One region of the Arthrobacter sp. J156 genome, then DNA from elsewhere that is predicted to be linked to it. Evidence: predicted binding sites of a transcription regulator. Region 1 holds the regulator's gene; each other region holds the start of a gene.
What was found. The regulator HrcA, encoded in region 1, represses chaperone genes, less so after heat shock. The targets are predictions, from matches to a motif close to TTNGCACTCGNNNNNNNCGAGTGCNAA.
Positions count from the first base shown of each region.

Region 2: the regulator HrcA is predicted to act here: its motif matches at 4,273-4,299, upstream of AC0QR5_RS11440 (Hsp20/alpha crystallin family protein).
Region 3: the regulator HrcA is predicted to act here: its motif matches at 7,235-7,261, upstream of groL (chaperonin GroEL).

Region 1 covers NZ_CM149650.1:692,436-701,824, forward strand. The annotation lists gene ybeY (rRNA maturation RNase YbeY) at 1-156, opposite strand, end outside; gene AC0QR5_RS03260 (PhoH family protein) at 160-1,275, opposite strand; gene AC0QR5_RS03265 (GerMN domain-containing protein) at 1,541-2,482, shown strand; gene AC0QR5_RS03270 (16S rRNA (uracil(1498)-N(3))-methyltransferase) at 2,543-3,340, opposite strand; gene dnaJ (molecular chaperone DnaJ) at 3,340-4,458, opposite strand; gene hrcA (heat-inducible transcriptional repressor HrcA) at 4,510-5,523, opposite strand; gene AC0QR5_RS03285 (DUF3097 family protein) at 5,742-6,593, shown strand; gene AC0QR5_RS03290 (DUF4870 domain-containing protein) at 6,710-7,126, shown strand; gene hemW (radical SAM family heme chaperone HemW) at 7,144-8,373, opposite strand; gene lepA (translation elongation factor 4) at 8,379-9,389, opposite strand, start outside.
Region 2 covers NZ_CM149650.1:2,494,547-2,504,045, reverse strand. The annotation lists gene AC0QR5_RS11460 (S8/S53 family peptidase) at 1-1,519, opposite strand, end outside; gene AC0QR5_RS11455 (D-serine ammonia-lyase) at 1,671-3,023, opposite strand; gene AC0QR5_RS11450 (DUF3800 domain-containing protein) at 3,111-3,722, opposite strand; gene AC0QR5_RS11445 (hypothetical protein) at 3,985-4,218, opposite strand; gene AC0QR5_RS11440 (Hsp20/alpha crystallin family protein) at 4,404-4,850, shown strand; gene AC0QR5_RS11435 (hypothetical protein) at 5,055-5,387, shown strand; gene AC0QR5_RS11430 (SDR family oxidoreductase) at 5,416-6,912, opposite strand; gene AC0QR5_RS11425 (TspO/MBR family protein) at 6,909-7,850, opposite strand; gene AC0QR5_RS11420 (polyprenyl synthetase family protein) at 7,932-9,056, shown strand; gene AC0QR5_RS11415 (phytoene/squalene synthase family protein) at 9,058-9,499, shown strand, end outside.
Region 3 covers NZ_CM149650.1:3,472,572-3,482,070, forward strand. The annotation lists gene AC0QR5_RS16065 (LLM class flavin-dependent oxidoreductase) at 1-624, opposite strand, end outside; gene AC0QR5_RS16070 (MMPL family transporter) at 740-3,013, opposite strand; gene AC0QR5_RS16075 (threonine/serine exporter family protein) at 3,195-5,171, shown strand; gene AC0QR5_RS16080 (uracil-DNA glycosylase) at 5,250-5,996, opposite strand; gene AC0QR5_RS16085 (DUF3263 domain-containing protein) at 6,119-6,415, shown strand; gene AC0QR5_RS16090 (LytR C-terminal domain-containing protein) at 6,450-7,169, shown strand; gene groL (chaperonin GroEL) at 7,440-9,065, shown strand; gene AC0QR5_RS16100 (DUF4031 domain-containing protein) at 9,143-9,499, opposite strand, start outside.

The DNA of each region.
Region 1 (9,389 bases):
CAGATGCAGCCGCTCCATGGGCTCCTCGTCCAGCAGGATGATCGAGACCTCGGCCTCGGGATGCACGTAGAGCGCGTCCAGGACGTGGCGTCCGAGCGCGCTGATGGCCTCGAGGTCCGCCGGGATCGCGGACTCGTTGTTGACTTCGACGGACACGGACTAGTCCTCGCTGTGGTGGGGGCGGGTGGTCTCGGGGCGCCGCGCACGGGCCGGCGCGCGGCGTGGGCGCGGCCCCCTGCTTTCGAGGAGCCGTTCGGCGACGGCCTCCTCCTGCGCGCTCCACGTCTCGTAGGCGGTCACGATGTCCGAGACGAGGCGGTGCCGCACGACGTCCTGCGCGTCGAGCGTGCAGAAGGCGATGTCCTCGACCCCGCGCAGGATCTCGGTGACCACGCGCAGGCCCGAGCGCGTCCCGCCGGGCAGGTCCACCTGCGTGATGTCGCCCGTCACGACGACCTTCGAGCCGAAGCCGAGTCGGGTCAGGAACATCTTCATCTGCTCGGGCGTGGTGTTCTGGGCCTCGTCGAGGATGATGAAGGCGTCGTTGAGCGTCCGGCCGCGCATGTAGGCCAGCGGGGCGACCTCGATGGTGCCGGCCGCCATGAGGCGCGGGATCGACTCGGGGTCGATCATGTCGTGCAGGGCGTCGTAGAGCGGGCGCAGATACGGGTCGATCTTGTCCGTGAGGGTGCCCGGGAGGAAGCCGAGCTTCTCCCCCGCCTCGACGGCCGGCCGGGTCAGGATGATCCGGCTGACCTCCTTGGCCTGGAGCGCCTGGACGGCCTTCGCCATCGCGAGGAACGTCTTGCCCGTGCCGGCGGGGCCGATGCCGAAGATCACGGTGTTCTCGTCGATCGCGTCGACGTAGGCCTTCTGGTTCACGGTCTTGGGCCGGATGCTGCGCCCGCGGCCCGAGAGGATGTTGAGCCCGAAGACCTCGCCCGCCCCGGAGGCCGGGACGGTGCGGCCGTCGACCATCCGCACGAGCTGTTCCACGAGATGGGCCGAGACGCGGGTGCCGCGCGAGGCGAGCCCCCGGGCCTCGTCGATGACGCGGCGCGCCTTGGCCGCCTGCTGCGGGTCCCCGGAGACGGTGAGCTCGTTGCCGCGCACGTGCAGCGCGGCGCCCGGGTAGACGCCCTGGACGATCCGCAGGACCTCGTCGTGGGCCCCGAGGGACGCGACCATTTCCTCGGTGGAGCCGAAGCGGACGATGCTGCCCCCCGTGGAGTCCTCCACGTCGGGGCCGGTGGTGCGATCGGGGTCCTGGGTCATGGGTGCGGCGGGGCCTCCCTCGTGCCGCGCCGACGGATCCGGGCCGGGCCCTTCCCGGCCGTTTGCGGCGCGCCTCCATCCTACTGGAACGGAGGGCTGGCGCCATCGCGGCGGCCCTGCTTCATCCATCCGGCGGAGTATCGGTCCTGCAACACTTGGGCCCGGATCCCCCCTTCCGGGGGACGCGGGTGGTCCCGCCTGTGCCAAGCTTGATGAGCGCCCCGTGCGCATCCTCCAGCCTCGATCCCGGAAAGGACGGTCGGACGTGGTCCATGCCAGCCGCAGCAGCCGCACCAGGTCACGCCTGGCCGTGCTCGTGCTGGTCGCCGGACTGGGCGCGGTCTCCGCGTGTTCCGGGACGTCGTCGGGGGCCGCCTCGACGATGCCGCCGGCCCCGTCGAGTGCCGCCTCCGCGGCCGTTCCCTCGGCGGGATCGGGCAGCCCGCTGGAGAAGCTGGCGAGCCACCGGCTCGCCCCCGTCTACTGGCTCGGCGAACGGGACTCGACGGTGTACCTCTACCGCGAGTACATCCAGGCCGAGGACCAGGGAGACCCGATCACGACGAGCCTCAAGCACATGCTCGAGCAGCAGCCGGGCGATCCGGACTACTTCAACCTGTGGAGCCCCGCGACCCGGATCGGCACGTCCATCAACGCGGACAACGTGATCACGGTCGACCTCTCGGCGGACGCGTTCCGCCGCCCGCTCGACGCCGGGCTCGCCGAGCGCGCCGTGCAGCAGCTCGTCTACACCGCGACGGCCGCCGCGGCCAATGCCGGTCTGCTCAGCGGAAGCATCGCCCCCCGCGTCGTCGTGGTCGTCGACGGGCACTCCGGCTACGAGGCGTTCGGGCACGTCCCGCTCTCCGGCCCGCTCGAGCGCGACGCCTCCCTCCGGGCGCCGATCTGGATCATCGACCCGCAACAGGACGCGGCGCGCACTGCCGGCCGGGTCGTCATCACGGGCCTGTCCGCCGAGTTCTCGGGCGGTGCCCGCTGGGAAGTGCGGAGGATGGCGGACGACGGCGCCGCGGACGTGGTCTCGACGGGCCGCCTGACGCTCGGGGCGGGACAGCTGCCCGACGACCAGTTCGAGCTCGCCGTGGACCTGCGTCCGGGCAACTACGAGGTCTCGGTGTGGGGCCAGAACGCGGGCAGCGACGAGCGCCTCAGCGAGGACACCAAGCACGTCGTCGTCTCCGACTGACCCCGTTTGACGGCTCCCGGCCGCGGAATCCGTCCCCGGCCCGACCCGCGATGGGGCCCGTCAGCCGGCGTCCACGAGGTGGCGCACGAGCACGAGCCCGACCGGACCGGCCGTCGAGGCCCGCAGCACGTTGGGGCCGAGCGAGGCGGTCACGGCCCCCGCGGACACGAGCCGCTCGACCTCGCGGTCGCCGATGCCGCCCTCGGGGCCGACGAACAACATGACCTCCTTCGCCCCCGCGGGGGCTCCGGCGACCCAGTGCGAGACGAGCTCGGCGAGCGGGGCGTCCGCCTCCTCGTGCAGCACGATGGCGAGCCGGGCGCGGGGTCCGGCCCCGCCGTCGTCCGCCGGGCCCTGCTCAAGGAGCGAGGCGAGCTGGGCCGTCGTGGCGGCGCCGGAGACCCCTGGGGCCCAGGCCCGGCGCGACTGCTTGACGGCCGCGCGCACCGTCGCGGCCCACTTCGCCCGGCCCTTGGCGGCCTTCTCGCCGCTCCAGCGCACGACGCAGCGCTCGGCCTGCCACGGGATCACGGCGTCGACGCCGATCTCCACGGCCGACTCGACGGCCTGCAGGTCGCGGTCGCCCTTGGCCAGGGCCTGGACGAGCACGGTGCGCACGGCGGGTGGCTCCTCCGTCCCCACGGCGAGGACCTCGGCCGTGAGCACGGACTGGCCCGTGGAGACGACGCGGCACGAGGCCCGGGTGCCGGAGCCGTCGACGAGGTCGATCTCCTCGCCGGCGCGCACCCGCTTGACGGCGACGGCGTGCCGTCCCTCGTCCCCGGTGAGGTCCACGAGGGATCCGGGCGCCGATTCGTCCAGCGTGCCGGCGTCGACGAGGAAGGCCTGGTTGCTCATCAGCCGCGGTGGCCCAGCTTGTCGCGCAGCCGTGAGAAGACGCCGCCGCGTTCGGCGAGCCGCCCTTCGGCGACCTCCTCGCCGCGCAGCGACGCGAGCCGCTCGAGCAGTTCGCGCTGCTCGGCGTCGAGGCGGGTCGGGGTCTCGACCTGGACGTGGACGATGAGGTCACCGCGGCCCGAGCCGCGCAGGCGCGGCACCCCGAGCTGGGCCAGGCGGAGCGTCTCCGTCGCCTGCGTCCCCGGCTCGATCCGGACCTCCTGCGGTCCGTCGAAGGTCTCCAGGGTGACGTCCGTGCCGAGCGCGGCCGCGGTCATCGGGATCGTGAGCGTCGCGTGCAGGTCGTTGCCCTCGCGTTCGAACACGGCGTGGCGGCGCACCTCGATCTCGACGTAGAGGTCGCCCGCGGGCCCGCCGCCCGGGCCCGCCTCGCCCTGCGCTGCCAGGTGGATGCGCGTACCCGTTGCGACGCCGGCGGGCACCTTCAGCTGCTTGCTGACGCGCTCGCGGACGCGGCCCTGGCCCATGCACTCGTTGCACGGCGAGGGCAGCGTGGTCCCGTAGCCGCGGCAGGCGCTGCACGTCTCGAGGGTCATCATCTGTCCGAGGAAGGAGCGTACGGGCCGCTGGATCTGGCCTCGGCCATGGCAGATCGTGCAGGTCTCGGGCGAGGTGCCCGGTTGGCAGCAGCTGCCGTTGCAGACGCCGCACGTCACGGCGGTCTCCATCTCGAGTGGGTAGACGATCCCCTGCACGGCGTCCTTGAGATCGATCGTGGCGGTGATCAGGGCGTCGCGCCCGCGGCTCGTGCGCGAGGCCGGACCGGCCTGCTGGCCGCCGCCGAAGAACTGCTCGAAGATGTCGTTGAAGCCGAAGCCCGCTCCCTGGCCGAAGCCCTGGGCGTTGCCGTTCTCGTTGCCCGTCGCATCGTAGTTGCGGCGCTTCTCGGGATCAGAGAGGACCTCGTAGGCTCGCGTGACCAGCTTGAACTGCTCCGCCGCGTCCTCGCCCGGGTTGACGTCCGGGTGGAGCTTGCGGGCCAGCTTGCGGTAGGCCTTCTTGATTTCCTCGGTCGTGGCGTCCTGCGCGACGCCGAGTACGTCGTAGTGGTTGCTCACAGTGGTCGCTGTGTCCTTTCCAAGGGGGGTGGAGCGGTGGGCATCCGCCGGTCAGCCGGCGAGGATGCGTGAGAGGTAGCGGGCGACGGCCCGAACGGCCGCCATCGAGCTGCCGTAGTCCATGCGGGTGGGGCCGAGGACGCCCATCTTGGCGGATTCGCCGGGGCCGTAGCCCGTGGCGATGACGGAGGTCTCCTCGAGCCCGCCGTAGCGGTTCTCGCTTCCGATCCGGACCGCGATGCCGCGGGCGTCGAGCTCCATCTCGGAGAAGAGCCGCAAGAGCACGACCTGTTCCTCCAGGACCTCGAGCACGGGGGTGATGGTCAGCGGGAAGTCGCCCGTCGCCCGGGCCAGGTTGGCGGTACCCGCCATGAGGATGCGGTCCACGACGGTGGAGTCCCCCAGCGCCGCCAGCGTCGCCGCGATCACGGCGCCCGCCGGGCGCAGCGGCTCGGGCAGGAGCGGTTCGACGGCGGCCGGCAGGACGCCGAGCCCGTCGAGGGACAGCCCCGAGGCCTGGGTCATGATCACGCCCTTGACGACGGCGAGGTCCTCCTCCGTGGGATCGGGAGCGACGCCCACGACGCGCTGCTCGACCTTGCCGCTCGAGCCGATCAGGACCACGAGCACCCGCCCGTGGCCGAGTCCGACGAGCTCGATGTGGCGGACCGTCGCGTCGCTGTAACCGGGGACCTGCAGCACCGCCACCTGATGCGTGAGCTGGGCCAGGAGCCGCACGGTGCGGTCGAGCACCTCGTCGATGTCGTCGGCCCCCGCGACGAGCGCCTGGATGGCCCGGCGCTCGGCCGGCGAGAGCGGCCGGACGTCCTCGATCCGGTCCACGAAGCGGCGGTAGCCCTGTTCCGTGGGGATGCGGCCGGAGGAGGTATGCGGGGCGACGATGAGCCCCTCGTCCTCGAGCGCGGCCATGTCGTTGCGCACCGTCGCCGCGGAGACCCCGAGGCTGTGGCGCTCCACGAGGGCCTTCGAGCCCACGGGCTCACGCGAGTGCACGTAGTCCTCGACGATCGCCCGGAGGACTTCGAGGCGTCTGGGTTCCGACATCGCGTCCTTCCGTGGTCTCAGGTAGCAGGTGCCGTGCGCGGGCTGCGCGTGTCCGGTGGCGGAAGCGGGCCGGCGCCCGCCGACGGTCTGGCACTCGACACGTTCAAGTGCTAAGTCTAATACCTTTCACCGGTTGTTAGCATGGTCAGCGCCCGGCGCGGGCGCGGAACCGCCGACCCGGCGGCTCCGGACGGGACCGGAAGGGCTGGGTGGACGCGGTGTTCGAGTACGGTTGGGGCGCCCAGGAGCTCTCCGGGGCCAAGAAGGCCCCCTTGCGGCAGGTTCCCGTGGCCGTCGGCCAGGTCCTGGAGGACGTCCAGTCCGGCTGGGTCGGGGAGGTCGTCGCCGTCGAACGCTCCGGCGGGATGCGCGTCGTCGTCCTGGAAGACCGCAAGGGCCGCCGCCGGTCCTTTCCCACCGGATTCGGCTTCCTCCTCGAGGGAGAGCCCATCGAGCTCACCGCCCCCCGGGCCACCGCCGCGCCGGCGGCTCCGGCGCGTACGGCGTCCGGATCCGTGCGGGTCGAGAACCTCCGGGCCCGCACCGCCCGGGCAAGCCGGGTCTGGGTCGAGGGCAAGCACGACGCCGAACTCGTGGAGAAGGTCTGGGGGCACGACCTGCGGGTGGAGGGCATCGTCGTCGAACCCCTCCACGGCGTCGACGACCTGGCCGCCGCCGTCCACGGCTTCTCCCCCGGTCCGGGCCGCCGGCTCGGCATCCTCGTGGACCACCTCGTCCCCGGATCCAAGGAGGAGCGGATCGCCCGCGAGGCCATGGCGGTTCCCGGGGCGCGCGGCAACGTACTGATCGTCGGCCACCCCTACGTCGACGTCTGGCAGGCCATCCGGCCCTCGGTGCTGGGGATCGACGCCTGGCCCGTGGTGCCGCGCGGGACCGATTGGAAGACCGGCATCCTGCGCGGGCTCGGCTGGCCGCACGCCACGCAGGCGGATGTCGCCCAGGGCTGGCGCCGGCTGCTCGGAGGCGTGACGAGCTACGCCGACCTCGAGGCGAGCCTCCTGGGCCGCGTCGAGGAGGTCATCGACTTCCTGACGGCTGACGGCAGCTGAGGGGACGCCGTGCGGCGTGGCCGCGCGCCGCGGCGCGGATCGTCCGTCCCGCGGCGGTAGACTGTCCAGCGCAGGAGCCTGCCCGGCGGCAGGCACGATCAACGGAGGATGACCGAGTGGCCCGAGGGTTCGACGAAACGGCGCGCAACGGATCCGGCGACGGCCGCCGCTACGAGGGGTCCTCTCCGGCCCCCCTGCCGCTGACGCCGTCCGAGGACCGCCAGTGGGCCACGATCGCGCACTTCGGGGCCATCCTCGGCTGCATTCCCTCGGCCGTCATCTACTTCGTCTACCGCAACCGCGGGCCCTTCGCCGCCCAGGAGTCGAAGGAAGCGCTGAACTTCACCTTCCCGCCCACGGTCGCGGCGATCCTGGCGAACCTGCTGACCCTGCTGCCCGTCGTCGGCGGGTTCTTCGCCGTCGTCGCCGTCGCGATCTGGGTCTTCCTCACCGTCAGCGGCGTCGTGGCGGGCATCGAGGTCAACCGCGGCCGCCCCTACCGCTACGCCTTCAACCTGCGGCTCATCAAGTAGGGCGGGGCCGTCCGCGCCTAGAAGTCGAGCAGCCGGCGCACCACGGCGTCGGCCATCAAGCGGCCCTGCAGCGTCGGCACCACGCGCCCCCGCACGGCCGCGGTGCCGTCGACGAGCCCGTCCGCGATCAGTCCGGCGACCGCGCGGCGGCCCTCCTCCCGCAGCCCGGCGATCCCGAAGCCCTCGCGGATGCGGGTCAGCAGCATCGTGCGTTCGAGATACCGGGCGTCGTCGTCCGGGCTCTCCCGGCCCGCCGCCGGCGAGACGCCCGCGTCGATGCGCTGCTGGTAGGCGGCGGGGTGCTTGACGTTCCACCAGCGCAGTCCGCCCACGTGCGAGTGCGCGCCCGGGCCCGCGCCCCACCAGTCCGCCCCTTGCCAATACGCCAGGTTGTGGCGGCAGCGGCTGGACTCGCCGCGGCTCCAGTTGCTCACCTCGTACCACTCGTAGCCCGCGGCGCCGAGCAGTTCGTCGGCCATTAGGTACTTGTCCGCGTGGTCGTCGTCGTCGATGTCGGGGACCTCGCCGCGCCGGATCCGGGCGGCCAGCTTGGTGCCCTCCTCGATGATGAGCGCGTAGGCGGAGACGTGGTCGGGATCGTAGGACAGCGCGGCCTCGAGGGAGGCGCGCCAATCGGCGAGGGACTCCCCCGGCGTGCCGTAGATCAGGTCGACGCTGACGTCGAGGCTGGCGTCCCGGGCCCAGCCCACCGCCTGGCCGACGCGCTCGGGCCGGTGCGTCCGGTCCAGGGTGCGCAGCACGTGGGGGACGGCGGACTGCATGCCGAAGGAGACCCGTGTGAACCCCGCCCGGGCCAGCTCGGCGAGCGAGTCCGGCGTCACCGAATCGGGGTTGGCCTCGGTCGTGACCTCGGCGCCGGCGGCCAGGCCCCACGCGGACCGGACGGCGTCCAGGACGCGGGCGAGGTCGGCGGAGGGAAGCAGGGTCGGGGTGCCCCCGCCGAAGAAGACCGTCCCGGCCGGGCGGGCGGGGACACCCGAGGCGAGCAGGGCCCCGGCGCCGAACCGCAGTTCGCGCGCGACGGCGTCGGCATAGCTTTCGCGGCTCGAGCCGTGCCCCAGCTCCTGGGCCGTGTAGGTGTTGAAGTCGCAGTAGCCGCAGCGGACCGTGCAGAAGGGGATGTGGACGTAGACGGAGAACGGGCGGCCGGCGGCGCCATCGGCGGGGCCGGCCGGCAGCAGTCCGTCGGCCGGCGCGGGATCGCCGAGGGGAAGGGCCGAGGGCATCGCGGCTACTTCTTGCCCTTGTCCTTGGACTCTCCGGAGGACAACGCGGCGATGAAGGCCTCCTGCGGGACCTCGACGCGGCCCACCATCTTCATCCGCTTCTTGCCTTCCTTCTGCTTCTCGAGCAGCTTGCGCTTGCGGGAGATGTCGCCGCCGTAGCACTTGGCGAGGACGTCCTTGCGGATCGCGCGGATCGATTCGCGGGCGATGATCCGCGAGCCGATCGCGGCCTGGATCGGGACCTCGAACTGCTGGCGCGGGATCAGCTCGCGCAGCTTTCCCGTCATCATCACGCCGTAGGAGTAGGCCTTGTCCTTGTGGGTGATCGCGCTGAACGCGTCCACCTGCTCGCCCTGGAGCAGGATGTCCACCTTGACGAGGTCGGCGACCTGTTCGCCGTCGGCCTTCCAGTCCAGCGACGCGTAGCCGCGGGTCTTGGACTTGAGCACGTCGAAGAAGTCGAAGACGATCTCGGCGAGCGGCAAGTGGTAGCGCAGCTCGACGCGGTCCTCGGAGAGGTAGTCCATCCCGCGCATGATGCCGCGCCGCGACTGGCACAACTCCATGATGGAGCCGACGAACTCGCTGGGCGCCAGGACCGTCGCGGCGACCATGGGCTCGTGCACCTCGAGGATCTTGCCCGAGGGGAACTCGCTCGGATTGGTCACCGTGGTCATCTTCTTGTCCTCGGTCATGACCTCGTAGACCACGTTCGGGGCCGTGGAGATCAGGTCGAGGCCGAATTCCGCCTCGAGGCGCTCCCGGGTGATCTCCAGGTGCAGCAGGCCGAGGAAGCCGACGCGGAAGCCGAAGCCGAGGGCCACGGAGGTCTCCGGCTCGTAGATGAGCGCCGCATCGTTGAGCTGGAGCTTGTCGAGGGCGTCGCGCAGTGCCGGGTAGTCGGAGCCGTCGATCGGATACAGCCCCGAGAACACCATGGGCTTGGGGTCCTCGTAGCCGCCGAGCGACCGCGTGGCCGGCTTCGCGAAGTTGGTGACCGTGTCGCCGACCTTGGA
Region 2 (9,499 bases), 1.8 Mb from region 1:
GGCGGGCGGCGACGTCGACGGCCGTGGAGTCGAGCAGCCCGGCGGCCAGCTCGGCGGCGAGCACGGGGGCCGCGAAGGACGTGCCGCTCCAGACGCCGAAGCCGCCGGAGAAGTCGTCCGGATCCAGTGTGGCCCGGCGTGGTTCCACCTCCCGCAGCGCCGCCGACATCTGCAAGTGGCCGCGCAGGTGGACGGGCATCGTGGAGACCAGGGCGGCACCCGGCCGGTGGCACGCCACCCACGCGCCCGCGTTGCTGAAGTACGCCACCGAGCCGTCCGGATTAAGCGCCCCGACGCCGACGAGGGGCGCGAGCGCCGGGTCGGCGGGGCCGTCGCAGAACCCCGCCGGGAACATCGGCGCCGTCGTGGAGTTGTTCCCGGCAGCGGCGACCACGAGGACGCCGAGCCGGCCGAGGTCCTCGAGCAGGGCGCGCAGCGGGGCGTCCGCGAGCCGGTCCCGCGGCTCCTCGTGGTAGTAGCCCAGGGACAAGCTGAGGACGTCGACGAGGTCTTCGGCGTTGCCCGCGGCGAGGGCGTCGATCTGGCGCGTGCGCAGCGATTCGAGGGTGGCGATGAGGCAGGATTCGGCGACCACGCCGTCGTCGGTCATGACCGGGATGCCGAGGATCCGCGCCGCCGGGCAGAGCTGGCGGACCAGGCCCGCGATGAACGTGCCGTGCCCGGCGAACGGGAGCAGCATCCCGTCGAGCGGGTTGCGCACCGGCTCGGGGACCGCGGATCCCGGGACCGTGCCGTGGCGGCCCAGCAGCTGCCCGTCCGCATAGACCTCGGCGGTGGCGGAGGCCGGGTCGCGGAACCAGGGATGGTCCTCGAGCCCCGTGTCCGGGACCACGACGACCGGGGCCCGCTTGAACCGCGGGGCGTTCGCCGCCGGGTCCGGCAGGACGACGGCGACCGGCGTGCGCCCGCCGAGGCCCGGTGAGGCGTATCCCGTGGACGGCGAGCCGACGCCCGCGTAGTAGGGCACCCCGGCGTAGTACGGCACGCCCGTCCAGTCAGGGCCTCCCGACGCGTCCGCGCCGGGCTCGCCCATGCCCGCGTAGTAGGGGACGGCCGTCATGAGGTGGTCGAGCGAGACGCCGTCGGCGACCCCGGCGCGACGCAGGGCCGCGAGCAGGCGCCAGGCGTCGGCGTCGTCCTCCTCGGCGTGCAGGAGCAGGCGCGAGGTCTCGGTTGCGGGCCCGAGCGAGGCGAGGGGGTCGGCGGCGGTGGCGGGATCGCCGGTCCCGCCGCTGGGCGTGCGGCCGGGATCGCGGCGCCGGGACGGAACGCCGAGCGGCGTCGGCTCGACCTTGATCCCGAGCTTGCCGGCGACCTCGTTGATGGCGTCGATGCGGCCGGGCGAGTCTCCGGCGGGGGCGTGCAGGAGCAGCGCGTGCGCGACGTAGACGGTCGCGGAGCCGCCGGGCGCCACCGCCACGCGGGCGTTCCAGGCCGCGGCGACGAGCGGATCGAGCTGCGGGAACGGGTTGCCGGCGGTTTTCAGGCGTTCGGTCATGACGGTCCTCTCAGGTGGTTCCTGATACCTAGGAGGGCCCCGGGACCGCGGTGATACATCCCCCGGGGGTTTCCGCTGATCCACCCTGCCGCCATGATCCCACCGACGCGGCGGAGAGAACACCCCGCGTGGCGTCCCGACGCTTGGGAGGCTACGCCCAGTCGATCGCGTCCAGGAGCTGCCGGCCCTCGGCCAGGTAGGCCTCGCGCTCGGCCGGCGGGACCATGGAGCCGCCCGTGGACCAGACCACGTGGTTCGCGCGGGCCATCCGGGCGTCGTCGAGCCCGAACGCCGCCCGGTAACCGGCGTCCGCGAGTACGCGCCACGGCCCGGGGAAGCCGGCCGTCGCGGACGGTTCGACGGCGATGCCCTCCTCGGCGTGCAGGAGCGCGACGAGCGCCTTGAGGCGTTCGTCGGAGACGGTCGCGAAGCCGTCGATGAGCCCCCCGACGCGCTCGCCGACGAGCCGCGAGGGCCGCCCCACGGCGAGCCCGTCGGCGGCCGTGCGCCCGTCGAGGCCGATGTCGGCCACGGAGATCCGGTCGTGCAGCCCCGTGCGGACGCCGAGCGACATGCAGGGCGCGTGCGTGGGCTCGGCGAACACGCAGTGCACGTCGTCGCCGAAGACCAGCTTGAGCCCGTAGGCGACGCCGCCCGGCCCGCCGCCGACCCCGCACGGGAGGTGCACGAACAGCGGGTGGTCGGCATCGACGTCGCACTCCAGGGCCCGCAGCTGCGCCGCGAGACGCGCGCCGGCCACTGCGTAGCCCGCGAAGAGGCTCAGCGAGGCCTCGTCGTCGACGAAGTGCACGGACGGATCCGCGGTGGCCTCGGCGCGCCCGGCGGCGACGGCGGCGGTGAAGTCGCCGGAGTGCTCGATCACCTCGACCCCGCGGGTGCGCAGGAGCTCCTTCTTCCAGGCGCGGGCGTCGTGGGACATGTGCACGGTGGTGGCGAGGCCGAGCTCCGAGGCGGCGATGCCGATGGAGAGCCCCAGGTTGCCGGTGGATCCGACGGCGATGCCGTGCCGGGCGAGGACCCCGCGCGCCGCCGGGGTGGTGAGCGCGCGGGTGTCGTCGCCGGGGCGCAGGACGCCCGCGTCGGCGGCGAGGCGCTCGGCGAGCTCGAGGACCTCGTGGATGCCGCCGCGGGCCTTGATGGAGCCGCTCACGGGCAGGGCGTCGTCGCGCTTGATCCAGAGCCGGCCCGGCAGTCCGCGGCCCAGGCGCCGGCCGAGCGCGGCCTGCATCCGCGGCGCGCCCTGGAGAGGGGACTCGAGGATGCCGTGCGTGGGACCCGTGTCCGCGAAGCGCTCGGCGAACCACGGCGCGAAGCGGCGGAAGCGGGCGCGGGCCGCCTCGACGATCGCCGGGTCCAGTCCCGATGCGGCGAGAACGACGCCGGTGCGGGCCGGCTCCGCGCGGAACCACGCCGTCTCCTCGGCGCGGGCGAGGGCCGCGACGACGGGGTCGGCGAGGAGGTCGGGAGGGGCGTCTTGCCTCATATCAAGATGCCCGCATAGTTGTAGGTGCAGGACGCGATTCGTCGCCTCCAGCCCATCCGAGCCCCCGCCCACGCGGGGGTTTCGAGTTTAAGGCGACCATAGGTACTCCCGTCGAGTGATCTTCTTGAGGTCTTTACGGATGGAGTTCAGGGCCTTGATCGCCTCGGGATGCCGCTCCGGCTGTTCATGGCGGATACGAGTCAAGAAGAACGTGGCAAGGTCAGCCGCTTGCAAGAGCCGGCTGTGGTCCGAGGGGCCGAAGTAGATGGTGTCGAGGAAGTTGGACAGCGTCAGCCGTGTGAACCCGTTAAGTGGCGCGCGGCGTAGCCCGGCGAAGCGCGTTCGGCTGTCCTTCGCCGTGTGGTGTTCGTCGGCGATCACCAAGACGTTTGGTCCCTTCCCGCCCTTTGAGCTGGTGTGCTCTTGCATGGACTCGAGGGACTGGCACACCGCGAGCACGTGGGGATCGTGCGCCACGGAGTAGCGTTGGCGCAGGGCGCGGACGTCGACGCCGCGGAGGAAGAAATCCGCGCCTGAGTCCCCCAGTGCCTTGGCCGCCAAACGGCACGCTCGAGTCCGGATCGGGATGGGGACGGACTTCCACGCTCCACGGCCTTGGAAGACATCGGTGGCTTGGAACTCCGTCGTCGGATCGAATCCCGGGATCTGGTCGGAAATCAGCTGGCCGATTCCGTTCATCTGTTCCTCGATGAACCTGGCTTGATGTTCGGTGACGAGAAGGGACCGACGTAGTAGAAATTCCCCTTCGCTCCTCGGCTCGACTCGTCGAGGTACGCCAACAACATGGCTAGCTTGGCTCCTTCCGTCGAAGAGACAGTCACGTGAAGCGAATCTATCCGACGCGTCCGACAACAAGCCTGCGGCGGTGGTTCCCTCCGTCGTTGAGATGCGCCGCGTCGACGGACGCACGGGGCCGGATTCGTCTGGCCCGCGAGGGCGCTCAGTCCGCCGGACCCGGCCGTCCGGCGTCGTTCCCGGAATCGCGGGCGCGCGCCGCCCGGGCGCCGCGGGAGCGCAGTTCGTCGATCCCCAAGTAGGCCAGGAGGCCCGCCGCGCCGATGAAGGCGATCGTGGGCAGGGGCGAGCCCGCGGCCAGTCCGGTGAACGAGGCCGCGAGGACCAGTAGCCCGGTCACGGTGACGAGGATCTTGAGCCAGAGGGGTGCGGAGCGCATGGATCCATCGTTGCACGGGGCGGGTTCGCCGTGGGAGAACGGGGCGGAAAACTATTGGCACTCTCGAGGGTAGAGTGCTAAATTCGAGACAAGTTGAGCGCATGACGCTCAACTCTGGCGGAGGCCGAATCCGCCACCGAACCGCCGATGGCACGCACGGTGCCACACCACAGGAGTTGATCAACATGGCTACGAACTTCGATCCGTTCCGCGAACTCGACCGCATGGCCGGCGCGCTGCTCGACAACCGCCAGGGCCTGCGCGAGATGCCCATGGACCTCTACCGCCAGGGCGACCGCTACATCCTCGACGCCGACCTGCCGGGCATCGACCCCGGTTCCGTGGACATCGACGTCGACGGCCAGCTGCTCACCATCCGCGCCGAGCGCACGCTCTCGGGCGCGGAGGGCGTGAAATGGCTCAACCGCGAACGCCGCGGCGGCAGCTTCCTGCGCCAGCTCAACCTCGGCCAGGGCGTCGACACGGAGAACATCACCGCCCGCTACGAGAACGGCGTGCTGTCCGTGGTCATCCCGGTCCGCGAGAGCGCCAAGCCGCGCAAGATCGCCGTCCGGACCGGCGAGCACGCCGAGGTCGGAGAGCTCGCCGGCTCGGAGGCCTCCGAGCAGTAGGCCGCACTCCTGCCGAGCGGCGCATCGCCGCCCGGTCCGACGCGCCCGGTTCCGGCGGACCTCCTGGTCCGCGGGAGCCGGGCGCCCGCGTGTCGGCGCCGCCCGCCGGCCCCTCCCGGCATCCCTCCGCGACGACGACCCGGAGGGGGATCCCGGGGGCATGATGGGTAGGTACAGCGGACGGCCGGCGGCAGTGAGGGGCGTATGGAACGGAACGACGGCGGGGCGCGCCGGGCCTGGGGCGTCGCCGCGGCCTGCGTGGCGGCGGGCGGCGGGCTGCTGCATGTCGTGCTCTGGATGCACGGAGCGCTTGCCCCCGACCCCGGCTACGTGTTCCACGCCGGACTCTCGGGCCACGGCTGGATGCTCGTCACCTACGTCCTGACCGCGGCGGCCGCGGTGGGGATGCTCGCGCTCGGCGGGACGTTCACGGAGGGGGCGCGGATCGATCCCGCCGCATGCGCCCTCGAAGGCGATGCTTCCGGGCTGCTGCTCGTCTGCGGGGAGGAGTCCATCGCGATCCCTCCGGAAGGGTGATGCCGGCGGCCCGGGCCGCGCCGGAGCCTCAGCGGCCCGCCGGCTCCGGCCCGGGGGCGGTTTCCGTGCCGGCGGCCTGCAGGGCCGCGGCGGTGATGCGGCGCATCATCGACCCGAAGATGTGGCCGTGAAACGGGGCCACTGACCACCAGTAGAGCCGCCCGGCGAGCCCGCGGGGGAAGAAGACGGCCCGCTGGCGGTACAGGCTGCCGGATCCCCGCGGTTCGATCGTGAACTCGAGCCACGCGTTTCCGGGGACGCGCATCTCCGCGCGAAGCCGCAGGAGCCGGTCCTGCTCCACTTCCTCGACGCGCCAGAAGTCGACGACGTCGCCGAGCAGGAGGCGCGTGCTGCTGCGGCGGCCGCGCCGCAGTCCCACGCCGCCGGCGAGCTTGTCGATCAGCCCGCGGACGCCCCAGGCGCCCGGCAGCGAGTACCAGCCGTTTCCTCCGCCGATTCCCTGGACGACGCCGAACACGGCTTCCGGGGGAGCGTCGACGTCGAGCTCGCGGACGTCGACGTAGACGGGGCGCCCGGCCCAGTCAGGATCGCTGGGCAACGGGTCGGCGGGCTGGGCGACGGCGTGCGCGGTGGCCCACGAGGTCTCCACGGCGTCGGTGCCGATCTTCTCCAGGGCGAGTTCCACGGCCCGGCGGTAGGGCGTCAGTCCGCCGGCGGGGCGCGGGACGAGGTGGTCTATGCGCCGTTCGCGCACCACGCAGTCGTGTTGCAGGGAGCCGACGAGTGGAACGGCGAGCGAGCGCGGGATCGGCGTCACGAGGTTCACCCATTGGGCGGCCAGCCATGGCGTGAGGACGGGGAGCGGGAGGATCGCGGGCCGCCGCAGTCCCGCGGCCTCGGCGTAGAGGCGCATCATGTCGGCGTAGCTGTGCGCTTCCGGGCCTCCGACGTCGAACGCCCCTGAGGTTCCGGCAGGCAGCGAGGCGCACGCGCACAAGTAGTGCAGGGCGTCGCGCACGGCGATGGGCTGGACGCGATTGAGCACCCACCGCGGCGCGGGCATGACGGGCAGGACTTCGGTCAGGTGCCGCACCATCTCGAAGCTCGCCGAGCCGGATCCGATGACGAGCCCCGCCTGGAGGACCACCGTGGGGACTCCCGACGCGGACAGGAGCTCTCCCACGCGCACCCGGGAGCGCAGGTGCCGGCTGAGCTCCCCGTCGGGATGCAGCCCCGAGAGGTAGACGATCCGCCCCACGCCACGGGTCCGGGCGGCCTCGGCCATCACGCGGGCACAGCGTTCCTCGGCGTCTTCGAAGTCCGGATGCCCGCCCATGGAATGCACCAGGTAGTAGAGGGTGTCCACACCGGCGCACAGGCGTTCGGCCGCCTCCCGCTCCTCGCAGCTTCCCTCGACCACCTCGACCGACCCCGCCCAGGGGATGTCGCGCAATCGGGCCGCGCGGCGGGTGAGGACGCGGACCTCGTGGCCGGCCTCGATCAGCCGAGGCACGAGGCGGCCGCCGATGTAGCCGGTGGCTCCCGCGACGGCGATGCGGCTCATGCGTCGCCCGTTTCCCTCGGCCCGCTGGACGCCGGCGGGCGTCCACCCGCTTCTCCCGTTGCCCGAAGGCGTTTCACGGTGCGTTCCCGCCGCCAGCGCAGCAGGGCCGTGCCGAGGGCGACGGCGCCGGCCGCCACCGCCGCGGCCCACGCGATCGGCGGCGACGCCGGTCCGTCGCCCAGCCGGCCCGCAGCGATCCAGGCCAGTCCCCACGCGAGGGCCAGGGAGGGGCCGATGCGTCCACGCCCGTAGGCGGCGACCGCGAGCCCGACGACGACCGCTACGGCGAGCACCGCGATCCCGGCCGGCTCCACCCAGTCCGCCCAGTCCTGGCGCCCGCTTCCCGGGGCCGGTGTTCCGGTCGCGCCGACGCCGAGCGAGCCGAGCCAGCCGGCCGCGTTGGCGACCGTGGCCACGGACACCCAGCCCAGGTACAGGCCGAACGTCCCGTCCACCAGCACGAGCTCGGAACGCGCGGCGCCGCGGCGCTCGCCCAGGAGCATCAGGATCCGGCACAGCACGGCGAGCAGCACCACGATCACGATGAGGCTCAGCCAGAGGAGCCCGGCCTGGACCACCCAGATCCAGACGCCGTTGAGCAGGGCCGAGGCGGCGGCCCACGGGCGCAGTCGCGCGTGGAAGGCGCTGCCGCGCGAGAGCGGCAGGAGTTGCAGCACGGCGTAGCCCGCCAGCCCCGCGTAGATCACCGACCAGATGCGGAACGCCCCCGTGCCGGGTGCGAGGGGAGTGCTGTCGGAGTCCAGCCATCCGCCGGCGGCCTCCTGGATCGGCGTGCCGCCCGCCGCGCCGCTGCCGACGAACGCGAGGAAGATCGCCGCGGCGACCGCGGCGGCCGTCCCGAGGGCGGGAGCGATACCTCCGGCGGGGGCCCCGATGTGCGCGGCGCCGCGCGTGTCCGCGTGTGGATTTTCGGTCATGGCAATCAGTGTCCTCCTGCTGGCGGGACGGCCCGAACTCCTTGCTAGCCAATCTAACAATAAACTAAGTAAGATACTTCCATGGATGATGCGAGCGCGGACACCGCGACCCTGGCCCCGGACCGGCCCCCGGCGCCCGACGCCGGGACGATCCGACCGGCGATCGACGGCGACATCCACGCGGTCCAGTCCCTGCTGGCCAGCCAGCTCGCGCGGCAGAGGCGGCGGGCGGAACGGCTCTCCGCCGAGGCCGCCCGGCTGTGGCGCCGGCTCGAGTCCACGGTACCGGGCGGCAAGATGACCCGGCCGCGTCTCGTGGCCCTCGGCTTCGACGCCTTCGGCGGAGGGGACCGGGAACCGATGCACCGACTGGCCTGCGCGTTCGAACTGCTCCACGCGGCCCTGCTCATCCACGACGACGTGATCGACCGCGACGTCCTGCGCCGCGGAAACCCGACCGTCGGGGCGTCCTACGCCGAACGCGCCGCGGCGCAACGCGCGCCGCACGCCCGCCACGCCGGCGACAGCGTCGCGATCATCGCCGGGGACCTGCTCCTGGCCGCCGCGGTCCGGCTCGCCGCCGACGCGGTCGCCGGCCGGCGGGAGGCGGACGACGTCCTCGACGCCTTCCACGGGGCCGTCGAGGCCGCGGCCGCCGGCGAGCTCGAGGACGTGCTGTTGTCCTGGGGCGACGAACCCGCACCGCTCGCGGACGTGCTGCGCATGGAACGGCTCAAGACCGCCTACTACTCCTTCGAGGCCCCGTTGCGCGCGGGCGCCCTCCTCGCCGGGGCGGATCCCGTCGCGGCCGCCGCGCTCGCCGCCGTCGGACGGGAGCTCGGCGCCGCCTACCAGATCGCAGACGACGTCCTCGGGACGTTCGGGCACCCGGGAGCCACGGGCAAGCCGTCGGACTCCGACCTGCGCGAGGGCAAGAGCACCGTACTGACCGCCCTCGCCGTCCAGGACCCGGAGGCCGCGTCGCTCCTGCGCGCCGACCGGGACGCGCGGCGCCGCGGGGAGGACCCCGACCCCGCCGCGGCCAAGCGCGCGCTGCAGGCCAGCGGCGCGCCCGGGGAGGCGCGGCGCATCGCCTCCGCGCTCTGCCGGTCCGCGCTCGACCGCGCGGCCGGGCTCAAGCTGCCGTCCGGCGTCGTCCTCGAGATCGAGCGGCTCGGTGCCCTCGTGATGCAGCGGTGCAGCTGAGATGCGCCCGACCCCGCTCGGCCTCTACACCCGGACCGCCGCCCACGGCTCCGGCATGGTCCTGGAGGCCTACTCGACGTCGTTCTCGCTGGCCTGCCGGCTGCTCGGGCGCCGCACCCGCGCCCACATCGCCAACGTCTACGCCCTGGTCCGGCTGGCCGACGAGGTCGTCGACGGCGTCGCCGCCGAGGCGGGCCTGCCGCCCGAGCGGATCGCGGCCGCTCTCGACGGGCTGGAAGAGGAGACGGAGGCCGCGCTCGCCTGCGGCTACAGCACCAACCTCGTGGTCCACGCTTTCGCGGCCACGGCCCGCGCGCACGGCATCGGCCCGGAGCTGACCCGCCCCTTCTTCGCCTCCATGCGCGCCGATGTCCACGCCCGCAGCTACACCGCCGCCGAGCTCGGGAGCTACATCTACGGCTCCGCCGAGGTCGTCGGGCTGC
Region 3 (9,499 bases), 840 kb from region 1:
GAGCGGGTCGCCGCCGATGATCGCGAGCATCAGCGGCAGCGAGTGCCGGGCGGCGCGGACCACGGATTCGGGGCTGCCGCCGACGCCGACCCACGCGCGCATGCCGTGCTCGGTCCGCGGGTAGACCTCCTGCGCGTGCAGGGCCGAACGCGTCGAGCCGCTCCACGTCGTCGGGCCGGGCCGGAGCAGCTTGGCCATGAGGGCGAGCTTCTCCTCGAAGAGCACTTCGTAGTCGGAGAGCTCGTAACCGAAGAGCGGGAACGACTCGATGAAGGAACCGCGGCCGAGGATGAGCTCCGCCCGGCCGCCGGAGATCCCGTTGACGGTCGCGAAGCGCTGGAAGACGCGCACGGGGTCGTCGGAGCTGAGCACGGTGACGGCCGAGCCGAGCTTGATCGCCGAGGTCCGCGAGGCGATCGCGCCCAGGACCACCTCGGGGGCGGACACGGCGTAGTCCGGACGGTGGTGTTCGCCGACGCCGAAGAAGTCGAGCCCCGCCTGGTCGGCGAGGACGCCTTGTTCGACGACGTCTCGCAGCACCTGCGCGTCGCTCTCCGGCGTGCCGTCGGCTCCGGCCGTGATGTCCCCGAACGTCTCGACCCCGAGCTCCAGTGTTCCGCCCATGCCGCTTCCCTGCCTTCCATGCTCCGGCCAGCGCCGGTTTGTATGCGTTTGCATGGATAACTGCGGGTTACGCGGAACTATTCCCGAACAGGACGACGCCGGGGCCCCGCCCCGCTCAGCCGGCGCGGCCCAGCGGCTTCGCGGGCCACCACAGCCGGTCGCCGAGCTCGTAGCCGAGAGCGGGGACCAGGAGGCTGCGGACGACGATCGTGTCCAGCAGCACGCCGAACGCCACGATGAACCCGAGCTGGACCAGGAACAGCACCGGCAGCACGCCGAGCGCCGCGAACGTCGCGGCGAGGACGAGCCCCGCGGACGTGATGACCCCGCCGGTGGCGCGCAGCCCGCGCAGGATCCCGGGCCGCGTCCCGTGGGTCCGCGCCTCCTCGCGGACGCGGTGCATCAGGAAGATGTTGTAGTCCACGCCGAGGGCCACGAGGAACACGAACGCGTAGAGCGGCACGGAGGCGTCGGCCCCCGGGAAGCCGAGGATTCCGTTGAAGACGAGGGCGGAGACGCCGATCGCCGTGCCGAAGGACAACACCGTGCTGGCCACGAGCAGCAGCGGGGCGACGATCGAGCGCAGGAGCACCACGAGGATCAGCGCGATCACGCCGAGCACGAGCGGCATGATGGTCCACCGGTCCTGCACGGCGGCGTCGCGCGTGTCCAGGGCGACGGCGGTCTCGCCGCCGACGAGCACCTCGCCGCCGTAGGCCGGGGCGTCGAACGCGTCGCGCAGCCGCTCGACGGTCGCCTCGGCGGCGGGGGACTGGGGCGCGTCGAGCAGGGTGGCCGTGAACAGGAGCCGGCCGTCGGCCTCGAGCGGGCCGGAGACCAGTGCGACGCCGGGGTCGGACTCGAGTGCGGAGCCCACCCCCGTGCCGAGGTCCTCGGGCGCGACGACGAGCGTCGGGCTGCCGGTGCCGGCCGGGAAGTGTCCGGCGAGGACCTGTTGGCCCGCCGCAGAATCCGTCGCGCCGATGACGAAGTCCGTCTGGGCGATCCCGTCGGCCTTGAACTGCGGGACGGCGAGGCAGCCCGCGAACAGCACGAGGGCGGTCGCGATCCACACGGTGCGCGGCCGGCGCGCCACGAGCCGCGCGACGCCGGCCCACAGCCCGCGCCCGGCCGCCGTCCGGCGGGCGCCGCCTGCCGCGGGCGCAGTGCCGGTTCCGGCCGCGGTGCCGGTTCCGGCCGGGGTGCCGGTCCCGGGGGTCCCCCGGCGCGCGGTGCCGTCGAGGGCGGAAGGCGCGGCCCCGGCGTCGTCCCGGGTCGCGGCCGCGGCGTCCGGGCGCGGGACGAGCGGCCAGTAGGCGGTGCGCCCTGCCCACAGCAGCAGGGCCGGCAGCAGGGTCAGCGCGGCGAGCATCGCGAACCCGATCCCGAGCGCCGCGACGGGGCCCATGGCGCGGTGCGAGTTCAGCTGGGAGAGCATGAGGCACAGCAACCCCGCGATGACGGTCCCGCCGGAGGCGGCGACGGGGCCGACCACGGCCCGCCAGGCGGCCTTCGTGGCCTCCCAGCCACGCGCGTGGCGGGCGAGCTCGGAACGGTAGCGCGCCACGTAGAGCAGGGCGTAGTCAGTGGCCGCGCCGACCACGAGGATCATCAGGATGCCCTGCGTCTGCCCGCTCAGGGTCAGGACGTCGGCCCGGGCGAGAGCGACAGCGACCGCCATCGCCGCCGTGAGCGCCGCGACCGATGTCCCCAGCACCATGAGGGGCAGGAGCGGCGAGCGGTAGACGGCCACGAGGATCAGCAGCACCACGCCGAGGGCCGTGAGCAGCAGGAGCCCGTCGAGCCCCGCGAACGCGCCGCCGATGTCGGCGCTCAGGCCCGCGGGCCCGGCCACGTACACCTGGACGCCGTCCACGGGGTGGTCGGCGAGGAACGCGCGCAGCGCCTCCACCGTCTCCCGCGGCTTGAGCTCCGTGCCGTCCGCGGCGGCCGTCTCGAGCGGCACCGACGACACGGCGGCGAGCCCGTCCTCGCTGGGCCGGGCGGGGGACACGGCGCCCTCCAGGACGACATCGAGCCCCTGCACGCCCGCCAGGACGTCCGCGATGCCGGCGCGCTGGTCCGTCCCGAGCCCGTCCGGGGCGTGGAAGACGAGCGTGGCGGGCAGCGCGTCGACGTCCCGGAAGGAGTCCTGCAGCCCGTGGACGAGGGTCGCCTCGGCGCTCGCCGGGAGGTGCTCGGCAGGGTCGTTGACCGAGACCGCGGAGGCCTGGCCGAAGGCGCGGCCGCCGAGCGCCAGGACGACGAGCCAGGCCACGATCAGCACGGCGGGGACGAGGACGCGCAGCCAGCGCGCCGGGCCGTGGGCCGCGTGCGGCCGGGGCGAGCCGGTCCCGCGGGGCGGGGCGGTGGATTCGAGGGTGGTCATGGGGCCCTTTCCGGTGGTTGTCGAAGCGTCGTTTTCGACGCTATGAGGGGGCCGCCGGGCGCGGATCAACCGAACGGTTGAGGGCTCGTGTGAGGTGGCTATCACCGGGCCGGGGCGGCCGGGTTTCCGGCGGTACAGTGGAGTGAGCCAGCGCCCGCAACGGACCGGAGGAGGAGCGCTCGTGTCCCACCCGGACGCACCCCGTCAGACGCACGGCGACGGCGCCGCGGCGGATCCGGATCCGCACGCCGTCTCGATGCCGCGGATCACCACGGCGGAGATGAAGCGGCCCCTGCCGCGCCCCGCGGGCGGCGCCGTCCTGGCGGGCGGCAGCGCCGAGCTGCCCGGCTCGCCCGACGACCGGTCCAAGACGGAGCCCGATTGGGACGGCGCCGAGGCAGCGGCTTCCCCGGGGCCGGATTCCGGGAACGCGGAGTACGACGCCGCAGCCGCCTCCGCGGAGGCCGCCGCCCTCGCCGCGGCCCAGTGGGGGACGGGCGCCGTGGACCTCTCGGCGGCCCCGCCGAGCGACCCGAACCTTCCCGACGCCGCGCGCCGCGCCGCCGCGCAGACGGCCGAACCGGTCTCGACCGCCCTGCCGATCGTCGACGCGCCGGCCGCCGGGCGCGCGGGCCGCGCCGGCCGTCCCCCCAAGGCGCGCCCCAAGACCGGCCGTCTCCGGCAGGTCCCGCGCCGGCCCGGCACCGGCACCGCCCCCACCGTTCCGGTCGACGCGGCCCCGAGGACGGGGCCGCGGCCCACCCCCGGGGCGCGGCGCATGCTGGCCCGGCTCATGGAGACCGAGGCCCCGCCGACGCAGGCGTTCTCGATCGTGGACCGGCTCGTCGGCAGCCCCTACGCCAACCCCACGATCCAGGTCGGCGCTCAGGACGCGAGCGCCCGCAAGACGCTCGAGTTCGCGCTCGACCTCGCCGAGGCCATGTTCCGCTACGGCGCCGGCGCCCTCGAGGCGGAGACGAGCATCATCGCCGTCACCGCCTCGCTCGGGCTGCGCAACGTCGACGTGGACATCACCAACCAGTCGATCCACCTCAACTACGCCCCCGCGGACCAGGTGCCCATCAGCATCCTGCGCGTCGTCCGTTCCTGGACGAGCAACTACGCGGGGCTCGCGCTCCTGCACCAGCTCGTCTCCGACATCGTCGCGGGCGGCGTGACGCGGCAGCAGGCCGTGGACCGGCTGCAGGACATCACGCGGCGCCCCAAGCCCTTCCCGCGCTGGATGGTCACGGCCGCCGGCGGGGGCTTCTCGGCGATGTTCGTGATGTTCATCGGCGGCTCCTGGGTCGGCGCGCTCGTGGCGTTCGCGTCGTTCGGCCTCGTGGCGCAGGCGATGAAGACGACGGCGAAGTGGCGCGTGCCGGAGTTCTTCTCCATCGCGTTCGGCTCGCTCGTGATCACCGCGATCGCCATGGTGCTGTGGGCGTTCAAGGTCCCCATCTCCCCGGCGATCGTCGTGGCCGGCGGGATCATGCTGCTGCTGCCGTCGTCGCGGTTCGTCTCCTCCGTGCAGGACGCCATCAACGGCTTCCCCGTCACGGCGGCAGGCCGTTTCTTCTCCGCCCTGCTGATCTACGCCGCCATCATCTCCGGCATCATGACCGCCCTGGTCCTGGGCTCGATGGCCGGCGTCGAGGACCTCGACGTGACGCAGATCGACCGGGTCGCCTATCCGTGGTGGCTCCTGGTGCTCTTCGTCGGGGCGGCGGTGCTCTGCGGGGCGGTGTTCGAGCAGACCGCGCGGAACCTGCTGCTGCCGACCGCGGGCGTGGCGCTGCTCGGCTACCTCGCGATGATCGGCGTGCAGGCGCTCGGCGTCGGCGACCGGCTCACGCCCGCCATCGCCGCCGCCGTGGTCGGCGCGGCCGGGCGCTGGGTGGCCCTGCGCATGGGCGCCCCGCAACTCGTGGTCGCCGTCCCGGCGGTCGTGTTCCTGCTCCCCGGCCTGATGATCTTCCGGGCCATGTACGGGATCACGATCGACGCGGCCGACATGTCCGCGGGCCTGATCGGCATGTTCAACGCCTTCACGATCATCCTCGCGATCGCCGGCGGCGTCGTCCTCGGCGACACGGTGGCCCGCCCGCTGACCAAGGGCTGGAACTCGCACGAGCGCCGGCGCATCCGCCGCCGCTGAGCTGCTGGATCGACCGCGGGCCGGGCCCGGCACGGAGCGCCGCCTCGGGAGGCGCCGCCGGCGCGGTCCGCGGACGGACTACGCGGGCAGGCGCCAGTCCACGGGATCCGCGCCCTGCTCTGCGAGCAGGGCGTTGGCCCGCGTGAACGGCTTCGAGCCGAAGAATCCCCGCCGCGCGGACAGCGGCGAGGGATGCGCGGAGGCGAGCACCGGCGTCGTACCGAGCAGGGGAGCGAGCTCCTGGGCCTGCCGGCCCCACAAGACGGCCACGAGCGGACCACCCCGCGCCGCGAGGGCGGCGACGGCCGCGTCGGTGATCCGCTCCCAGCCCAGCCCCCGGTGGGACCCCGCCTCGCCCGCGGCGACCGTGAGCACGCGGTTCAGGAGCAGCACGCCCTGGTCCGCCCACGCGGACAGGTCCCCGTGCGCCGGGGCCGGGACCCCGGCGTCGTCTTCCAGCTCCCGGTAGATGTTCGCGAGGCTGCGCGGCAGCGGGCGGACGTGGCGGTCGCACGCGAAGGACAGGCCGATCGCGTGGCCCGGCGTCGGGTACGGGTCCTGGCCCACGATGAGGACGCGGACGCCGGCGAGGGGGCGGGAGAAGGCCCGCAGGACGAGCCCCCCGGGCGGGAGGACCTGCTCGCCGGCAGCCCGGCGCCCGTCGAGGAGCCCGCGGACCGTCCGCAGTTCGTCCGCGACGGGCGCGAGCGCGGCCTCCCAGTCCGCGGCCAGGCCGAACGCCTCGTCCGCCGCGGAGGAGCCGGGCGGGCCGGGCGGCAGCCACTCCGGGAGGGGCAGGGGAGGGTCCTGGGGGGTGTGGGTCATGGCTCCCATTCTGTGGGCCCGGGCCGCCCGCGCGGCAAATGACATCGATGTGATTCGCCATTACCATGGAGGGCAGTGCCCCGTCGGGGCGCCCGGACCGGACGCAGGGAGAGAGGTGCAGCATGGCCGCGCAGGCGATCGAGCTCGAGTTCACGCTGGACGAGTCGAGCACCCTCGACGAGCGCGAACAGCGCATGCTCGCCCTCGAGCGGCAGTGGTGGAAGTACGCCGGCGCCAAGGAGCAGGCCGTCTCCGAGCTGTTCGGCCTCTCGGCGACCCACTACTACCAGTTGCTCAACGCCCTGATCGACACCGAGGCCGCGCTCGCGCACGACCCGATGCTGGTCAAGAGATTGCGTAGACTACGTTCAACCCGGCACCGGGCCCGGAGCGCGCGCAGGCTGGCCTCCGAGGCCTAGGAGCCCCGAGGACCGACGACCACCAAGGACGGGCATGAGCAAGTACCCCAGCGACGAGTTCGACAGGGTTCCCGAATTCGCCGAACGCCAGGGAGTCCACCGCGCCGACGTGGCCGGTGCGCGCCCGGGGCGTTCCGGCCTGGCGCTGCTCCTCGGCGTCGGCCTCCTCGCGCTCCTCGTCGGCGTCTTCTCCTTCACCATCCTGCCGCAGTTCGTGGGGCAGCAGGCCGCGCCCCCGGCCTCCGGCACGAGCGCGCCCGGCAGCACCGGCGCCGCCGAATCGACGGACGAGGGCAACGGCGCCGGGGACGGGCCCACCGACTCCGCCGATCCGTCCGATGCGGAACCCGGGCCCTCGGACGCCACCGGCGAGCCCGCGGACGAATCCACCGACCCGGCCGATCCCTCCGACGAGGGCTCCGAGTCGGCCGACCCCTCCGGCGAGTCCACGGACGAGGCGTCCGAGACGCCGTCCGTCGTGGACCGCTCACTGGCCGTCGGCGTCTACAACGGCTCCGGCCGCGGAGGCCTGGCCGCCTCCGGCGCCGCCACGGTGCGCGGTGCGGGGTTCACGAGCGTCAGCGCGTCGAACTGGGTCCGGCAGGAGGGCTTCTCGGCCGTCTACTACCGGACGGACTCCTCCCGGGCCACCGCGGAGCAGGTCGCGGCGGCCCTCGGGATCACCACGGTCTTCCAGACGGAGAACATCCCCGTGGAGATCAGCGCCGTCCTCGGCTCCAACTACGGCCGGTAGCCGCCGGTTCCCACGATAAGCCGCAACGGGCTTGCACTCTCCGGCGGAGAGTGCCAATAATTGGTTTAGCACTCGGACGTCGCGACTGCTAAGTGTTGTGCCGGCCCAGCCGCCGCACGCCGCACCGCGGACGCCTCGGGTGAGCATCGGATCTTTCGCAGCGAGGAGACGGGGCGGCGTCCGGATGACGCCAGCCGGTCTCCGTCCGTCGCGGGCGCTGCCTCAGGTCCACCCACACGCATGACCGTCCCGAAAGGACCACAAGCCACCATGGCCAAGTTGATTGCATTTGACGAGGAAGCACGCCGCGGCCTCGAGCGCGGCCTGAACACCCTGGCCGACGCCGTGAAGGTGACCCTGGGCCCGCGCGGCCGCAACGTCGTCCTGGAGAAGAAGTGGGGCGCCCCCACGATCACCAACGACGGCGTCTCCATCGCCAAGGAGATCGAGCTCGAGGACCCGTACGAGAAGATCGGCGCGGAGCTCGTGAAGGAGGTCGCCAAGAAGACCGACGACGTCGCGGGCGACGGCACGACCACCGCCACCGTCCTCGCGCAGGCCCTCGTCAAGGAAGGCCTCCGCAACGTCGCCGCCGGCGCCGATCCGCTCTCGCTCAAGCGCGGCATCGAGAAGGCCGTCGAGGCCGTCACCGCCGAGCTGCTCTCCTCCGCCAAGGAGATCGAGACCAAGGAGCAGATCGCCGCGACCGCGTCGATCTCCGCCGGAGACACCCAGATCGGCGAGCTCATCGCCGAGGCGCTGGACAAGGTCGGCAAGGAAGGCGTCATCACGGTCGAGGAGTCCAACACCTTCGGCCTGGACCTCGAGCTCACCGAGGGCATGCGCTTCGACAAGGGCTACATCTCGGCCTACTTCGTCACCGACGCCGAGCGCCAGGAGACGGTCCTCGAGGATCCGTACATCCTGATCGTCAACTCCAAGATCTCCAACGTGAAGGACCTCGTCGCGGTCCTGGAGAAGGTCATGCAGTCCGGCAAGCCGCTGCTGATCATCGCCGAGGACATCGAGGGCGAGGCCCTGGCCACGCTCGTCGTGAACAAGATCCGCGGCCTGTTCAAGTCCGTCGCCGTCAAGGCCCCGGGCTTCGGCGACCGCCGCAAGGCCATGCTGGCCGACATCGCCATCCTCACGGGCGGCCAGGTCATCTCCGAGGAGGTCGGCCTCAAGCTCGAGACCGCCACCCTGGACCTCCTGGGCCAGGCCCGCAAGGTCGTCGTGACCAAGGACGAGACCACCATCGTCGAGGGTGCCGGCAACGCCGAGGAGATCGCGGGCCGCGTCAGCCAGATCCGCGCCGAGATCGAGAACTCCGATTCCGACTACGACCGCGAGAAGCTGCAGGAGCGCCTCGCCAAGCTGGCCGGCGGCGTCGCCGTCATCAAGGCCGGTGCCGCGACGGAGGTCGAGCTCAAGGAGCGCAAGCACCGCATCGAGGACGCCGTGCGCAACGCCAAGGCCGCCGTGGAGGAGGGCATCGTCGCCGGTGGCGGTGTGGCCCTCATCCAGGCCGGCGAGCGTGCCTTCGCCAAGCTCGCCGTCGAGGGCGACGAGGCCACGGGCGCGAACATCGTCAAGGTCGCCATCGAGGCCCCGCTGAAGCAGATCGCCTTCAACGCCGGCCTGGAGCCGGGCGTCGTCGCCGACAAGGTGAAGGGCCTCGAGGCCGGCCACGGCCTCAACGCCGCCACCGGCGTCTACGAGGACCTGCTCGCCGCCGGCGTGAACGACCCGGTGAAGGTCACGCGCTCCGCGCTGCAGAACGCCGCGTCGATCGCCGGCCTGTTCCTCACCACCGAGGCCGTCGTCGCCGACAAGCCGGAGAAGGCCGCTCCGGCCCCGGGTGGCGACGAGATGGGCGGCATGGGCGGCTTCTAGCCCGTCCGCGCCCCGCGCAGACCAGTGCCGCGCCGCGGTCCCCTTCCACGGGGGCCGCGGCGCGGCCGTTTAATCCTTCAGCCGGCCGGCGCCTCGAGGCGGCGGAGCTCGTCGGCGAGGTTCCGGCGCGCCGCGGACTCCCACCACCGGCGTGCGCTCGGCGTGGAGTACAGGGTGGGCGCCGCCAGGAGCGTGCGCAGGACGGCGGCCCGGCCGGTGCGGAACGCGGCGTCCTCGACGTGGGCGTAGTCCCGGCGCACGGCGTCGGCATAGCGCAGGTAGGCCGCCGGATCCCGCCCCAGGACCTCGAGGTCGGCGTCGCACAGCAGGCGGGCGGCGGCGTCGTCCGCCTCCGGCCGGTGGGAGGCCGTGGCACGCACGAGGCGCGCCGTCTCCTCGACCTCGCGCGCCGGAAGGCCGGCCCCGCCGAGCAG